DNA from 3 places in the Luteipulveratus halotolerans genome. Region 1 is predicted to be linked to each of the others. Evidence: predicted binding sites of a transcription regulator. Region 1 holds the regulator's gene; each other region holds the start of a gene.
What was found. Region 1 encodes LexA, which represses DNA repair genes until DNA is damaged. Its sites were predicted from a motif close to TCGAACANNTGTTCGA; they were not measured.
Positions count from the first base shown of each region.

Region 2: a site for LexA is predicted at 1,478-1,493, ahead of VV01_RS10990 (HNH endonuclease signature motif containing protein). Genes of this name have one in related genera too.
Region 3: a site for LexA is predicted at 1,480-1,495, ahead of VV01_RS04915 (HNH endonuclease signature motif containing protein). Genes of this name have one in related genera too.

Region 1 is NZ_LAIR01000002.1:1,193,888-1,196,152, reverse strand. Features, by position in the region: gene VV01_RS06255 (methyltransferase domain-containing protein) at 1-242, shown strand, start outside; gene VV01_RS06250 (LysM peptidoglycan-binding domain-containing protein) at 265-648, opposite strand; gene lexA (transcriptional repressor LexA) at 881-1,597, shown strand; gene VV01_RS06240 (hypothetical protein) at 1,607-2,265, opposite strand, start outside.
Region 2 is NZ_LAIR01000002.1:2,172,777-2,175,041, reverse strand. Features, by position in the region: gene VV01_RS10990 (HNH endonuclease signature motif containing protein) at 1-1,463, opposite strand, end outside; gene VV01_RS10985 (class I SAM-dependent methyltransferase) at 1,578-2,265, shown strand, end outside.
Region 3 is NZ_LAIR01000002.1:908,334-910,598, reverse strand. Features, by position in the region: gene VV01_RS04915 (HNH endonuclease signature motif containing protein) at 109-1,476, opposite strand; gene VV01_RS04910 (MFS transporter) at 1,589-2,265, opposite strand, start outside.

The sequences.
Region 1 (2,265 bases):
ACCTCGCCACCTCGATCGGCAACATCGGCCGTTACCTCAAGCCCGGTGCCACCGCCTTCGTGTCGTTCGACATGCACGACACGGTGACCGACGAGATGCACCCCATGGTCGTACGCCACGACGACCTCGTCGAGCTGTTCCCCCGGATCGGCCTCAAGCTGGTCCGCACCGCCGAGCACAGCCGCCGCTACCACGGCGCCACCGGCCCCAAGGCTCGGCACTACTGGTTGCAGCAGGCCTGACACCCACGTCGTTCGCGTCGACTCACGACCCGCTGGGGACCACGAGGGTCTGCCCTGCGTTGACCTCGAGCGAGCTCAGACCGTTGGCCAGCTGGAAGCGCACGACCGCCTCCCCCACCGGCAGCTCCGGCAACCGGGCGTGAGCGATCTCGCTCAACGTCTGCCCCTCGGCCACCGTCACGGTGGACGTAGACGGGGTCGGACCGGCTGCGATCGCGGCCGACGCCATGATCACTCCGAGCGCCGCGATCACGCCGGCCAGAGCCAGCACGAGACGACCACGCGCGGTCAGGCGCAGCCGGGGCTGCCCGGCCCGGGTCAGCAGGTCGGGAACGACCCTGAGGTGTCGCACCTGGGGCGCCGCGGGAGCACGCTGGGGAACCTCCCATGCGGTGACTGCACTCATGACATCCTCCTCGAGACGAACACCTGTGCGATGGAACGCTTGTACGAGTTGTAGCACGGGTGTTCGAACAAGTCCAGGTTGTGCGACGCGACATACGTCGTACAGGTGTTTGAGAACTGTGTCCGAACTCCATAGGCTGCTCTCACAGAACAGGACTGAACCAGCGACCACCGACAGCCCCTGATTTCCCAGGGCGTCCGGCCGCAGACCCACGGGGAACGAGGACGCCGAGATGGCCAAGATCCATGAGATGCCGGAGCCGGACAGCCACAGCCTGACCACGCGCCAGCGCAAGGTGCTGGAGGTCATCCGCAGCTCGATCGACCGCCGCGGCTACCCGCCGAGCATGCGTGAGATCGGCCAGGCCGTCGGGCTCACGTCACCCAGCTCGGTCGCTCACCAGCTCTCGATGCTCGAGCGCAAGGGCTACCTGCGTCGCGACCCGATGCGACCGCGTGCCATGGAGGTCGTCTCCCCCGACCTCGGCAAGCGCCAGCGCGGATACCGCGGGCAGGCGGTCGGTGCCGCCGAGGAGTCCTCGATCGACGAGACCGGCATCAACGACGAGCAGCCGGAGCCCTCGTTCATCCCGGTCGTCGGTCGGATCGCCGCCGGGGGCCCGATCCTCGCCGAGGAGGTCGTCGACGACGTCTTCCCCCTGCCTCGTCAGGTCGTCGGCGAGGGTGACCTGTTCCTGCTCAAGGTCGTCGGCGACTCGATGGTCGATGCCGCGATCTGCGACGGCGACTGGGTCGTGGTCCATCAGCAGCAGACCGCCGACAACGGTGACATCGTGGCGGCGATGCTCGACAACGAGGCGACGGTCAAGACGTTCAAGCGCACCAAGGGCAAGGTGTGGCTGATGCCTCACAACGACGCGTACGAGCCCATCGACGGCGACGACGCCACCATCCTCGGTCGCGTGACTGCGGTGCTGCGCAAGGTCTGAGGCGGGGACTCAGCCGATCAGCTTGCGGCGCAGGTCCAGGGCCGTGGTGGCGTACGCCATCGCGGCTCCGCTGCGTGGCACCTGCGCGTCGTGGGCGACCATGTTGCGCCCGTTGCGCAGCGCAATGGCGGCCTCGACGTAGGCGTCGTTGACCAGGCCGTGTCGCCGCAGCGTCTCCAAGGAGTCCTCGAGGCGGGACCGGGTCCTGATCGACTCGTCGTGCGCGCGGGCGACCGCATTGATGTGGTGGTCCAGCTGCTCCCACGAACGGATCACCAGTCCCGAGGGGTTGCTCCGGCCCAGGACGTCCCACTCGTGCGGAAGCCGGCCCTCCTGCTCGGGCGGCACCGGCCAGTACTGCATCGGTGGGGGCAACGGCCGGTGAGGCGTACTCGGTGGCACGGGCTCGGCGTCCGCCTCCGGTGCGGTGGCCCCGTCGCCGGCCGGCCGGTCAGTCGGCGGCGCAGTCGGCGACGTGGCCGGACCTGCCGGCGAGAACGGCTCGCGGTTGCCGACGGCGCTGGCGCTGCTGCGCTCGGCACCCTCGAGCTCGCGCACGAACTCCGCGGACGCGATCGGGCTGTCGACCTTGGTCATGCGGTCGATGAGGCCCCTCACCTTGTCCCTGAACACCAGGAGCACGACGAGCACCACGACGGGCCAGCTGA
Region 2 (2,265 bases), 980 kb from region 1:
CCGCGGTGCAGCGTGTGCAGGTTGTGCTCATGCGTCGCCCCGTCGGAGGGGTCATCGGCGAGAGCGGACCAGGGAACGGCGTGGTCGAGGTCGCACTCCTGCGCCGGGTGCTCGCACCCGGGCGCGCGGCAGTGCTGGTCACGCGCCTCGACCGTGCGGCGCAGCGCGGCCGACGGCCGGTACGACGACTCGGCGTCGATGACCGTGCCGCTCGCCGGGTCCGTGACGAGTCGCTGCCAGATGCTGCCGCGCGCGAACGCCATCGCCCGCACCTGCTGCGCGGTGAGGAAGCCTAGACCGAGGGCTTCTCCGACGCCGGCCGTGCGAGGGTCGTAGGGCGTCTCCGTCTGGGCACGGGCATGGGCATGGGCGCGAGCGCCGCCCTCGGCGGCGGAGGACGAGCGCGTCGGGTCAGGCAGCAGCGCCGCGAGGCTGACGACGACCTGCAGATGCGCGGCCGGTGCTTCGCCGAGCAGGGCGTCGCCGGCCACCTGGCCGCGGATGAGCAGGTCGGTGGCGATGTCGGACCGCAGCTGAGCGAGCGTCCGTGAGTCACCCGCGGCCCGCGCCCTCCGAGCCAGCGTCGTGATGCGCCGCTGCGCCGCGAAGGCGCGCTCCGACGACGCCGTGACGGTGGTCGACGCGATGCCGTGCGGATGCGTCACCGTGTCGACATCGCGGGCGTCGACAGCGTCGCGATGAGAACGCCGCGCGAACTCGCCCGCCGACTCGGCGAGGGCGAGCTGTCGGGCCAGGCGACGGCGTACGGTCGCTTGGGACAACGCAGGTGCCGCGAGCAACGCCTCCAGCTCGTCGGCGTCGACGGATGTCGGCCCCTCGTCATCTGGATGCCGGCCGACGGGCGTGAGCACGCGCCGCATCACGGTCGCTGCGGTCAGCGGGTCGAGGTGGCGAGTTTCTTTGAGCAGCAGGCGTGCTCGCCACAGCGAGACGGTGCCGCACGCCATCCGAGCACGCAGGTGTCCGACGCGCTCGGGTGCGGCCCCGGCCAGGGCGACGTCGTCGCGGCAGCGGGTGATCGTCGCACCGGTCAGCAGCTGCAGCTCGGTGGCCACAGCCGTACGTGCGAGTGCTCGCCGGGTCTGCCGGGTCGAGGCCGACTCGTGCTGCCCGAGGTCGATGCCGGGATCGTCCTCGGTGGCGCGGAGCAGGTCGCCGGTCGCCCCGCTGTGTGCGAACCCCACCCACGCCTCGACACCTTCAGCAGCACGGATCACCTCAGCCGCTGCCGAGCGTGCCGCGAGGAACGGGTCGCCCGGCTCGGGCGGGACCGTGGGCGCTGAGCTCGCATCCGGATCGGGACGGTCGGTCGACCCGCAGACGCCGGCGGCAGGCCCGGAGACGACAGCTCGCGCTCCTGCCCGCTCAGCCACGAGTGCCAGCCACTGCGCGAGGTGAGGAGGCAGCCCGGACACGGTGACGACAGCAGTGTCGCTCGGCATGACCCCTCCTCGCTTAGAACGTATGTTCGAATCATATCGCGCTCGACCCGCACTCGCAGGCGAACCGAAGAATGCTGTGGACACCCGTGACTCGTCCCTGCCACGGTCGATCTCATGAGCCCGACAGACAGCGCAGACCGCACCTACGACGAGCTGGTGGCCGAAGCCGCAGCGGTCGACGTGAGCGGCTGGGACTTCTCCTGGCTCGACGGCCGCGCGACCGAGGCCCGCCCGTCCTGGGGGTACCAGCGGCTGCTGCACCAGCGGTTCACCACGACCGAATCGGTGCTCGACCTGCAGACCGGCGGTGGCGAGGTCACGGCCGGAGCAGCACCCCTGCCGCGTACGACGGTCGCCACCGAGTCCTGGAGGCCCAACCTCGCCGTCGCGACCGACACGCTCGGACCCCTCGGCGGACGGGTGGTCGAGGCGCCCGACGAGGGGCCCCTGCCGTTTGAGGACGCGGCGTTCGAGCTGGTGATCGCGCGCCATCCCGTCGTGACGCCGTGGGCTGAGGTCGCGCGGGTCCTGCGTCCGGGCGGCGCGTTCGTGTCGCAGCAGGTCGGGCCCGACAGCGCGCGCGAGCTGAGCGAGTGGTTCGTCGGACCGTGGCCCGACGGGCCTCAGGCCCGCGACCCCGAGGTCGTCCGCGCAGCAGCCACCGCAGCGGGGCTCGACGTTGTCGACCTACGCCTGGAGCGCCTGCCGATGGAGTTCTTCGACGTCGGCGCCGTGGTCTACATCCTGCGCAAGTGCGTCTGGTGGGTGCCCGACTTCGACATCGCGAGGTACGACGACCGCC
Region 3 (2,265 bases), 290 kb from region 1:
AGCCGGCGGACGGGTGAGCCGGCGGACAGGCGAAAACCTTTGCCCACCAACCTGTTTCGTGCATGCCTGTGCACCCACGGGACCTGGTGGGCTGACCGGGCGGGTGCATCAAGGTTGGCCAGAGCTGGAGCCCGAACCCGCGCGGAGGTCCCACGTCACTCCGGTTGGCGTGACCACCGCGGCCAGGTCGAGCCGGTGCACCGTGGTGTGGTGCCTCCCGCACAACAACGCAACGCTGTCCAGGTCGGTGCGGCCGCCGCGGGACCACCACACGACGTGGTGGGCGTCGCACCACTGGGCCGGGATCGTGCAGCCCGGATAGGTGCACCCGCCGTCGCGGTGCCACAGCGCTCGGCGTTGGGCGGGGGTGAAGAGACGGACCTCGCTGCCGACGTCCAGGACCTCTCCGGCCGAACCCAGCACCATCGGGATGATCCCGGCGTCGCAGGCGTGGCGGCGTACCTCGGTGGCCGACAGCACCTCGCCCGTCGCCGTCACCCCAGCGCCCGAAGCGCTGCGACCCGGGCGGCGATCGTGACCCCTCGCGCGGAGCTGCTCGAGCAGGTCGGTCAACGTCATCGTGATGATCACCTGCGCCTTGGTCGTCTTGGGCGCGGCCCCCGGGGAGGACACGCCGCGACGCACGATCTCGACCAACGCGTCCGCTCGCCGCAAGGCCCCGCCGCGCGGATCGGGCTCGCCGTCAGGACCGGCGACCGGGGCCGACAACCCGGCGACCGCGGCATCGATGACCGCCGCACCGTCGGGGTCGAGGAGCACGCGGTACTCGGACATTCCTGCTGGTCCGGGCCGCTTGCTCAGCGACCTTCCCCGCGCCCGTGCGTCGTGCTCGGCGTCCAGGTCACGCTCCGGCTTGATCAGCTGCCCGGCATACCGGATCGCCGTCGCCAGCTCACGCGGCGTCAGCCCCGTGCCGTCCTCGTCATCGCCGGCGGCACCGACCAGGTCCATGACGGCGGCCTCCACGTCTTCGGCCCGCGCGACCGGCGACACCTCACGCTCGAAGCGAGCGACCTGGTCGGCCTTGCCCAGCCCCACGCCCCCTGAGGCGAACCCTTCCCACACCGCTGACGCGCCGCGCCGGTCGGCCGTCGCCGCGACCCGCAGCACCCGTGCGATGTGTGCGGGATCGGCGACCGCCGCTCCGCCGGCTCGTTGCTGACAACGCCGCACCCAGTCGACCGCGCCATAACCGTGCTCGGTCTGCAATCCGCGCGACACGCCCTCTCGGACCGCAGCGACCTCGACCCTGTCGAGCACCGCCCGCACCGCAGCGACGGACACCAGCAGCTCTTCGACCTGCTCACCGGACAGGGCCCACATGCCCGCGTGGTCCACCCGCGACAGCACCGCGGAGATGCCCCGCAGGGTCGTGCCCGCAGAACGGACCACCGCTGACGCACCCGCATGCGAGGCGCCCCGCGAAGCAGCGGCAGCAGTGGTCTCGATGGCCATGAGTCGAACATACATTCGACCAACGACAGCCCCGATGTCGCCATACGGCGCCACACCCAACGGCGACTCGTGCGCACCAGCGCACGAACCCTCACGTCGTACGACAAGGCCGTCAGGCGGGAGCCCCATCACCCTGGCGAAGCGGCGATGTCCAGGCGACCAGGGCGGCCACGACGCCCGCGCACGTCAGCGCAGCCATCGCGGCCCGGACGTCGACCACTCGCGCGAGCGCACTCGCCCCGAGCGACCCGGCGGTCCAGCCGACGCCCCACGACAGCATCCGTCCCGCGGTGTTGACCCGGCCGAGCATCGCCTCGGGTGTGACCTGCTGACGGTAGGTCAGCGAGGAGATCAGGACGACCTGGTACGCGACACCCCAGATCACCATGGCGGTCACCGCGATCGCCCACGACGGCGCCAGCGCGACAGTCACGCCGGCCAGGCCCGACACCGGGATCGCGAACGTGATGACCCGGCCGGGCGAGGCCACGCGCAGCAGCCGCGGCACCAGTGCAGCAGCGCCGATGCCGCCGATCCCCCAGGCGCTGTAGAGCATCCCGAACCGCCACCCCGAGGTGCCGACGTGCAGCACCCGGTCGGAGAACACCACCGCCAACGACATGAACGCCGCGCCGGCGATCGACTGGAGCGTACCGATCACGGTCGTCGTACGAACTCCCTTGTGCCCCACCAGGAATTGCACGCCTTCGCGCACATCGGCCAGCAGGGCCTGCGCGCTCGTACGACGCGCACGCTCACGAGGCAGGGACAGCGGTCGTGAGATCGAAC